DNA from 3 places in the Photobacterium satsumensis genome. Region 3 is predicted to be linked to each of the others. Evidence: riboswitches for the same ligand, from Rfam matches in the RefSeq annotation. Region 3 holds a riboswitch; each other region holds the start of a gene.
What was found. A riboswitch is a leader RNA that binds a small molecule or an ion and turns the genes downstream of it on or off. The one in region 3 is predicted to bind cyclic di-GMP.
Positions count from the first base shown of each region.

Region 1: it holds a riboswitch for cyclic di-GMP, as region 3 does, so the genes downstream of both, L4D79_RS20320 (TfoX/Sxy family DNA transformation protein) here and L4D79_RS17795 (lytic polysaccharide monooxygenase) in region 3, are expected to answer to the same signal.
Region 2: it holds a riboswitch for cyclic di-GMP, as region 3 does, so the genes downstream of both, L4D79_RS01120 (glycosyl hydrolase family 18 protein) here and L4D79_RS17795 (lytic polysaccharide monooxygenase) in region 3, are expected to answer to the same signal.

Region 1 covers NZ_JAKJSK010000010.1:68,359-71,641, forward strand. Annotated here, with positions in the region: gene L4D79_RS20310 (carboxymuconolactone decarboxylase family protein) at 1-222, opposite strand, end outside; gene L4D79_RS20315 (hypothetical protein) at 362-754, opposite strand; gene L4D79_RS20320 (TfoX/Sxy family DNA transformation protein) at 974-1,564, opposite strand; cyclic di-GMP riboswitch class I at 1,689-1,794, opposite strand; gene L4D79_RS20325 (substrate-binding domain-containing protein) at 1,995-3,002, opposite strand.
Region 2 covers NZ_JAKJSK010000006.1:224,697-227,979, reverse strand. Annotated here, with positions in the region: gene parM (plasmid segregation protein ParM domain-containing protein) at 1-1,002, opposite strand, end outside; cyclic di-GMP riboswitch class I at 1,746-1,830, shown strand; gene L4D79_RS01120 (glycosyl hydrolase family 18 protein) at 1,988-3,283, shown strand, end outside.
Region 3 covers NZ_JAKJSK010000008.1:356,597-359,879, reverse strand. Annotated here, with positions in the region: gene L4D79_RS17800 (bifunctional protein-serine/threonine kinase/phosphatase) at 1-1,143, shown strand, start outside; cyclic di-GMP riboswitch class I at 1,358-1,477, shown strand; gene L4D79_RS17795 (lytic polysaccharide monooxygenase) at 1,567-3,075, shown strand.

The DNA.
Region 1 (3,283 bases), on a different contig from region 3:
ATTCAACTGCGATACCCTGACGCATACTAAAGAGCGTATAACCGGGCTTAGTGGGGAAGAGCGGCGATCCAAATAGCCGAAGAAGCCGGCCACGAGCCAAAACAGGGCCGGGCGACGTCCCCATAGTTTTGCAGGGTTGAGAACCTTGCCGTAGTGGCGTTTTTGTAGCCATAGTAGTGGCTTGATGAATAGCGAGTAGTTTTCTTTGGCGGAAATGCGCACGATGACCCCTTGTCTCTTTAATATGCTACTGTGAGCCTATCTGGATGGCGGCAGTAATTATTACCGAAATTATCAGATAGTTATGAGACAAAGACCCTACTAGAAAGCAATTAATTTCATTGAATTGCAGAAATAGTATTTAGTTGACGGATATTTGAACAACTTGGGGTGTGGTTTGAGTGATAACCTTGCTGGATGAGAGCTCTGTTACCACGATATAGCCGCATGCTGTCAGAGGAATGAAGGCCAGGAGCATGGTTTTACCAATGTGATAATTGCGGTACCAATATTTGCGTGCTCTGATTTTTAACAATAGCCCCCAGAACAAGAGGATGGCGTTTAGACTGGCAATGGATACCAACAAGGAGTGAAGTGATTGATAAGTCGTGATGCCATTCTCTACAAGAATAAAAGCAACGAGGGGAGGAAGCAGGCTGAACAAAACAAGTAGGCGCATAATTCGTGGCCACTTGCCAAACTTATCCTTGAACATTTGATCACTTTGTCCTGGAAAAGGTTTGGAACAGTTCATAAGTACCCCCGGAGTTAACTTGAGCTTATTTTACTTGTGTCAGCTTGCAATAAAAGGGTGTTGAGTGATTTATAAACAGCATTGTGAGACGATTCAATTTTTCACAAAAATTGACAAAAAGCTGTCACTAGAATGGTTGATTATTGACACGTATCATTGATGCAATAAATACAAAAAAGAGATCTTAACGATCTCTTTTTATATATGAGATTTGTTGTGCTAGCTTAATTTTGCTAGCAATTCTGAGCGGCGATCTTTGGGAATAACCGACCAGTGCTGACCGCTTATTGCTCCTTCAAGGGCCCACAACAAATCAATACTGACCGTGCCTTGATGAGTATCTTGTAATGCTTTGAAGGCATTGATGGAACCAGCCTCCAATAACTCGTCAACAGAACAAATTCCCGCCTTCTTAAGCATTCTTTCATTTGCTAGACGAAGGTTAGGTAGGTCTTTTATTCGATCTGGTGATGCTTTCTCTTTGGTTTCTTTATCAACTTTAGCGGCATCGAGAGAGCGAGTCGCTTGTTCGATAATTTTCCCATCCTCATTCCACCATTCTTCTGGAATGGCGTAATGTTTTGTTACAACTGGAAAGCCTCGCTTTTTATATATGTATGGCTTAAGCCCTGCCTTTTTAAATTCTTGTTCGTTTTTTGCGTTGGCGCGAAGGTGAAGTTTGTCATTTACCACGAGTGCAAACATTGTTTCACCCGCGAAAACCCCAAAGCCGCCAAACATTGAACGAGATTTAACGTTATCGAAACAACTAAATAGGCGTAAAGATTCTTTTAAAATTGGTTTGTCCATGCTTCTTCTCGGTGAAAATTTCGTGGGTCACCTAACAACAGAGCGAGGATTCAAGAATAGCAAATATCAATACATTACACTGTCAGGGAAAAGTAAGAGTTTCCTGACACTAGTTGCTATATCCATCGGCAACCCCGCTACCATAAGTTGACTGAGTTAACTAGAACTAGACGACTCTTAGGCCGGAAGCTTTGCGTCCCTACCTTTCGATAGGTTTGCCTTGTTCGTGACAATTTAAGAATATCTCAGATGATATTTTTGAACTTGATCGCAACTTTGGAAATGTGATGTTGATTCCACAAATTGCCGTATTCTTTCGATTAAGGATGAATGTTTTTGTCTCAAAATGATTGGTGTTGTGCGAGCCCATCGAAATAAAAAACGGAGGCGAAGGCCTCCGTTTGAATTCTAGAAAAGTAAACGCTGCCGGCTACTTAGTTAAGTTTTTTACCGAGTTACGGATCACCAATTCAGGTACCATTTCGAAGACCTGAGTGGCGTGCTCTTTGTCTTTCACACGGTGCATTAGGATTTCTACCGCACTCTTGCCTAAGCGACGCTTCGGTTGGTGAATCGTTGTTAATGGCGGTGAGAAATACGGTGCCAAATCGATGTTGTCATAACCGATGATCGAAATATCTTCCGGCACGTTAATACCTGCTTGTTGGAAGGTACTGATCATTGCCATTGCCATGATATCGTTGAAACAGAAAATCGCGGTAGGGCGCTCTTCCATCGCGATAAATTTCTCAGCAGCAGCAACAGCGGATTCACACTCGAAGTCACCCTCAAGGATCCAATCTTCATTGACGTTCAAATCCGCTTCACCCATGGCTTTGCGGAAACCCTGTAGGCGTTCACGGCATGCGGTTTTTTCGCTATGGCCAGTAAGGCAACCAATGGCTTTATGGCCGTGTTCAATAAAGAACTTAGTGGCAACATATCCGCCAAGCTTAGCGTTATCTTGAATTTGATCGGTATGCGGGCTCTCTGGGCCCCAGTCCATGATCACCATAGGGGTGTCTTTCTGGCGCTCAAGCAATTCCAATAGCTGTTCGTCAAGGTCGGAGCACATCACTAGCAGGCCATCGACTCGCTTTTCGGCCAGCATGCGTAGGTAGTCACGCTGTTTTGTAAGGTTACCCTCGGTATTACACAAAATCAGGGTATAACCCGCACCGTAGCAGAACTCTTCAACCCCGTGCACGACTTCGGCAAAGAACGGGTTGGTAGACTTGGTTACCAACATACCGATGGTTTTTGTGGTGTTGCACTTCAGACTTCGCGCTACGGCGCTCGGCGCATAATTCAAGTCTTCAACCGCAGCCAGTACTTTCTTTTGGGTTGCTTCTGCGACGAAGCGCGTTTTGTTAATCACGTGAGAGACGGTGGTTGTCGATACACCAGCCATACGTGCAACATCTTTAATCGTTGCCATAGTTATTCTTCTAATAATAAAGGTCAGAGAACCTTGTAAATTAATACTTTACTCAACAGAACAATAAACTAGTTCACCATCAACTCTACGAGTAGTTCATTGTTCTGTTGGGTACAATCAGCAGAAACGACAAAAGGCCGCATCACGAATGGGCGGCTTCGTTTCTTTAATTATGCTGTATACGTAACATGCCATATCGCACGTGTTGCATTGTTTAATCGCTTGCGTTCACATTTTACTTAGTGTGGCCGAGAGTGCAATGTTTGTTATCTCAAATTGCA
Region 2 (3,283 bases), on a different contig from region 3:
GTTTACCGCTTCGCCATCAGCATGATACAAACACAGCTCGCGGGCCAACGCTTCTTGTGGCTCATCCACCAGCACAACACGTTCTCCCAATGTCTCATAGGCCTTTTTGACTGCTTGGTAAATCAAGCTGGCACCGCCACCCACAAGGTAAACGCGATTAGGGTTTTTAGCGAACTTCTTCGCTTCGTACGCGACTTGCTTACCCAGCTCATCAATTTTGGTTTCTATCTTCTCAAGGATCACCGGGATCTGGCTTTCGTCATTCACCACTTCACGGACAAAATCATAGTTTGAACGTTGCTTGATGAGCTCATTGGCGACTAGGTAGCTCGAATCGCTATCGGCAACGGCTAGGGATTTGCGGGCAACATCAGTCACCATGGAAACGCCGATTTCGTTATTGCCGTAAATGGCAGACACATCATCAAATTCACCGACAATCACCCCCATATCCAGTGTTGTCCCGCCAATATCTATCACCAAAGAACGGTTAAACTGGCTGACAGACTGCATAGTCAGGGTCGATAACACCGCAGGCAAGCTTTCCGGCATCACTTCGACGTCGATGATATCGAATAACTCGCCTTTATTGAGCTCAATCTGGCGTATTAGATTTTCGCGCTTGCGGGCAATTTTATCTTCATTTTTCTGGCAATCTTCGGCGTTGTAGTATTCGGTAATAGGCAGCGTAACCACCAGCTTTACCGGTCCCGGTTCGATACCTGTTTGTAGCAGTGCATGATGCACAGAAAGCAGATTCAAATCATCGTACTGATAATCAACATGGGTTGTTTCCAACGCCTTGTCTGAGGTCATATCATAGGTATATTTGGTTGAGCCAATCGTATAGTTAAAGATCTTCTTGTCTTTTCTCAGCGCGGCGCTTTTCCAGTTTTTACGGAATGAGTTCGGTGAGATAACCGTGTGTAATTCACCGCTTTCAATCCAACTTACTTTAACGTTGGTTGAACCATCATCAACCGCAAATTTACGTGGCGTCATTGTGATCCTGCTCTTTTCTCAAGGGGATATAAGTTTGTCTGCGCGGAAGTAAATAAAAACCCTGCGCCAATGGCAAACCTATCACCAGAGATTTGAAGCAGCTCAGCAAAACAAAAAGAATCACCGCATTTAATTTAATTCTGTCGAAACTTGGTCGATCACCTAAAATTAACAGCGCTTAATAGCCATCAAAAGCAACCAGGAAACGTAATCAATCCACACACTTAATTTACCGGTTTAACTTTCTTTTTCTCAATCTCATTCTTTTCATAAACGATGATGAGATAAACCACATTACTCAATATAAACATATGCTTAATGTGAATAATAGCTGTATTATCATCACTAGCAGGTTTGGATTTATAAAATATAAAAGTGCCAGAATAACAATAACCGGCACCCAATTTGACGTATTTACAGCAATTCCACCGTTCAATTATGATAATTCAGCTAATAAATACAAAAACCCATGGTCATTCCCGACAGAAATAATCCAATAAACCCAAGCCACAACACTCTTATTCCTAGTCATCACACTAGATTAATTCGACTAGACTGGTCGCACCAATTTGCTAGATATAGATCACTTACCGACATAAATTCAAACACTTAATTGAATAACCACATACACCACACTTCATGAAGCAACGTCACACAGTAACAATTTTTTGCTACATTATTCGATATTAACAATGATTTTTCTTTGACCAAAATAAGCACCTTTGCTACTAATTTAATAGTACTTGTGACAACGGCAAACTAAATGAAAGTTTAGGACGCAAAGCTTCCGGTCTAACGAATTCATTCTATGATAGCGGGGCTACCTCAAGTGGAGTTTTCTCCATTTACGTTGTGCTCGTATTTATTAAAAATAGGAGCGTGATAGGTATTGATAAATTCTATTTCATATTCTTCATATAAATAGATATTCAATTCGACACGTTCATAAAACTATTATTCGTTTTATGTAAATGGAGTTCATTCTGTGAAAAAGTCTAATCTTGCCATTTTTATTGGTGGCTTACTCTCATCTTCAATCAGCTATGCCGCAGCACCCGGCGCTCCCTCCATTGATTGGGGAGAGCATACTTATGCCTTGGTCGAGTTAAACCGTGACGCCAGTAGCTACAACGATATTGTCGTTGGTATACACGATTCGGTTTCCGTTACAGTGTCTTGGCAAACATGGAGCGGCGATCCTGCTGATGCGGCCAACGTTAAACTCGATGGTAAGACGGTTTGGACAGGCAGCGGCAGTGCAAAGAGCGCGACCTTTGATGTCAGCAAAGGGGGTGTTTATGACATGACCGTAGAGCTCTGTAATACCGATGGTTGTAGCCAAAGCGGAAGCGTTAAGCTTACTGTTGCTGATACTGACGGCAGCCATCTTGCGCCGCTGGTTCCAACCTTACAAGAAAACAACAAGCCTTACACCAACAAATCTGGCAAGGTTGTTGGTACTTACTTTGTCGAATGGAGCGTCTATGACCGTGCCTTCCCTATTGATAAAGTCCCAGCCCAAAACCTCACGCATATCATCTATGGCTTTACCCCAATTTGTGGTGGCAACGGAATCAATGACAGCTTGAAACAAATCCCGGGCAGCTTTGAATCTCTGCAAAAAGCCTGTGCTGGACGCGAAGATTTCAAAGTAGCGATTCATGACCCTTGGGCCGCCCTGCAAAAAGGCCAGCAAGGCGTTAGCGATTGGGCCGATCCTTACCGAGGTAACTTCGGCCAAATGATGGCTCTGAAGCAAGCCTACCCTGATTTGAAGATCTTGCCATCGATTGGCGGCTGGACGTTATCAGACCCGTTTTATTTCATGCATGATGAAGCTAAACGCCGCACCTTTGTCAATTCAGTGAAAGAGTTCCTTCAAACATGGAAATTCTTCGATGGTGTCGACATTGATTGGGAATATCCGGGCGGTAACGGTGCCCACCCTACCCTTGGTGACAAAGAAAAAGATGGCGAGCTGTATGTCACATTGATGAAAGAGCTTCGCGCCATGCTGGATGAACTATCGGCTGAAACCGGTCGTACTTATGAGCTCACCTCAGCCATTGGGGTTGATGTCAAAAAGATCGAGGTTGTCGACTACAGCCGCGCTCAACAATACATGGATTACATCTTCCTGATGAACTACGACATGTTCGGTGCATTTGACCTCAACAATTTAGGTCATCAGGCGGGACTTTATGATGCAAGCCACAACCCAGCAATCACACACACAGCAGACCGAGGTGTCAATGATCTATTGGCACAAGGACTTGATCCT
Region 3 (3,283 bases):
TCATCAAAGCAATCGCCATCATTAAAGCCTACTGTAGAGCAGCAAGCCGAGCAGTTGGTGCAAGCCGCACTGGATGCCGGAAGCCAGGACAATGTGTCAGGCTTGCTGCTTGAGGTGGCGTCTCTCCCCACCCTCACCTTAGATGAATATATCGAGGAGCTGACGAGCCGGGTGATCCCCCCGGTGATGGAAGAGGGGAATCGCATCGATCAGTACCGGATTTTGCGGGTATTGCACAGCGGGCCGCGCAGCCATATTTACCTGGCTGTCAGTGAGTTTGATACCAAGCGCTATGTCCTGAAGGTTCCTTCGCTGAACTTTGCTGAAGACTACCAGTACTTGCAAGGCTTTGTTCGTGAAGGTTGGATTGGTGAGCAGGTATCCCATCAGAGAATAATGAAGATTTATCCTTTCTCTCGCCATTCTTCTTTTCTCTATCATGTCTGTGAGTGGGTGGAAGGCAAATCATTGCGACAGTGGATGGAAGATAACCCCTCGCCTGATTTAGAAAAAGTGCGGGTTATGACGGAAGAAATCATTAAGTCCGTTCGAGTTTTACAGCGCTACAAACTTGTTCACCGTGATATTAAGCCAGAAAATTTGATCGTTAATCAATTAGAGCAAATTGTCATTATCGATTTTGGCTCTGTTTATTCTGAACATTTTGATGAATTAAGCACACCGGTAACCGAAACACTCCCGGTTGGCGATATTAAATATTTATCACCAGAAGGTTTATTGGGGGTGAAAGCAACAATGAGGTCTGACATGTATTCTATATCTATCATTATTTACGAGATGTTGACCGGTTATTTCCCCTATTCATTTTCGAATACATTTAACGCACTATCGTTATCAAAGCCATCACAGCAATGGCCAGATTATATACCTTTGGAAAGTTATCGTGATGACTTGCCCACATGGTTGGATGTAGTGCTAAGGAAAGGCTGTTTCCCCCAAGCCTGTCAACGTTATGACGCGCTGTCTGAATTAGTGGCTGATCTCTACCACCCATCCTCTCAGGTAATAAGGCAGGCAAGTAAACGCCCTTTGAAAAGTAAGAACCCGGTCAAGTTTTGGAAAATAATGTCGCTCTGTCTGTTTTTTGTTGTTATTGTTCAACTTATCATCTTTGCCTCTTGATATTAACGGTTCAAATTAGATTGATATTTATATTGGTGTGGCAAATGATTCTTGATGAATTAAATATTTCATTTCAGTAAATTAATTTTATTTATCTTAATGAAAGAAATTAAATGAGATCACCCTTCCATTACTAATTACTGTTTTTTGCTGGCAGTTAAAAACAATCTATAAATATACGCGAGTCTCTTTTGCAGTGACTCGTCTTTATATCGTCAGCTAAAGGCTAATTATCCGAAAGGGTAGGGCGCAAAACTTCCGGCCTAAGGAGCAATCTTGGTTGTAGCATGGAGCTGTCACTAGGATCTGTCTCTAAGGTAGCGGAGTTACCTGATAGGAAAAAGCAAGGTCAAACTATAAGATCAAAGCAGTGGCTTATTCCCGTTAGCTGGCTTCCCAAAATAATCATAATGGAAGCTACATATGAAAAAAGTAATTAACTTTTCTTTGGGCGCGATGTCAGTTATGGCAGCCCTTTCCCCGTTGCACGCCAGTGCTCACGGCTGGGCCGATTTCCCTGCGGCCCGTCAAGTGATCTGTGAATCAGATGGTGGTCACTGGGGCCCTTCTGACGGTTCTCAGATCCCCAATGAAGCGTGCCGTGCTGCATTTAATGAATCGGGCACTTATCCTTTGGTGCAGAAAAACGAATTTGCAGCCTTGACTAAAGACTACACCAACATGGATGCGGTGAAAGTGGAGGTGCCAGACGGTACTATCTGTTCCGGTGGTGATCCGCGTAAGAGCGGGATGAGTGTTGCATCTCAGCACTGGCAGCGCACCGACATGAAAGCCGGTGAAACCTTTACGCTGCGTTACCGCGCAACAGCGGCGCATAACCCGAGCTTCTGGCAGTTCTACCTGACCAAGCCGGGCTACAATGCCGCTTACAGTCGTTTGGGATGGGATGACCTGGAGCTGATTGATACTGCAGGCAATGTGGCTGTGACGAAGGAAAGTAACGGTGATTACTACCTGATCGATGTCACCCTACCTAGCGGTCGCTCGGGAGAAGCCACACTTGTGTCTCGCTGGCAGCGTGATGATCCTGCAGGTGAAGGTTTCTACAACTGTAGTGATATCCGCTTTGACGGTGAAGTGTTGCCGCCGGAGTGGACCTCTAAGGGTCAGTACGTCAAGCCGGGTGTTGAAGCCCAAGATGGTGAAAGCGTGTGGTTCCGTATCTTCAATAAGCAAGGCTCTGAAATTGTGTTCGAGAAACTGGCTATTACAGCAGCTAACGAGAACATCAATGCCTGGTCCTATGAGTTGGCCCAGCTGATCAACGAGAAATACACGACGGTTGCCCAAGTCGGTGTGGAAGAAGCTTCTGGCGACATTATTTATCAGCCATCGGATTTGTATACCAACCAGGTCTTTGTCACCAACTCGGATTATAACTACGCGCTGGATGTGCGTGATGGGGATGTGATTGAACCCGCTCCGGTAACCGTACAAGGCTTGAAAAGTGAATACACCCTAGGTGCTGATGGCAATGCTCACATCGAAGCTACAGTGAGCTCCGAGGGCCATTACGAGATTTACATGAAGCTGTTGGATAGCTCGGGCCAACAACTGGCATCGGACGATAATGTTATCGATAACAGCAGTGTTGGCATGTCCCTGTCTACTAACCAGACGGGATCGTTCAGCGTGGTAGTGACGGCGACTGATCAGGATAGCAGCGAGCAGAAGGTGGTAGAAACCAAGTCAATTACCATCAAGGATAGCTCGGGTGGTGGCGAGCATGACTTCGCTTACCCAGAGGGGATCGGTAGTTATGTTCCTGGCCAGACAGTGGTGCTAGGCCGTGATGGCAGCACCTATCAGTGCCGTCCGTTCCCTGAAGGTGGTTGGTGTAATATTGACTCACCGTATCACTATGAGCCAGGATTCGGTTCCGCTTGGCAAGATGCTTGGATCAAGCAATAAATAAGCAGTCATCACTTGTTAGAAACAGAAAAACGCTGGCATAAGCCAGCGTTTTTTTATGGGCGATAAATCACAAATTGTTGGCAAGCTTAGTGATAAATCGAAAAGTAGTGTTTCCAGTAGTAGACAATTATGGCGTGTAACTTGTTGATTTGGTGATCTAGCTCAAACTACATCGCATGAATTTTTCCTGTGAATTTATAACTTG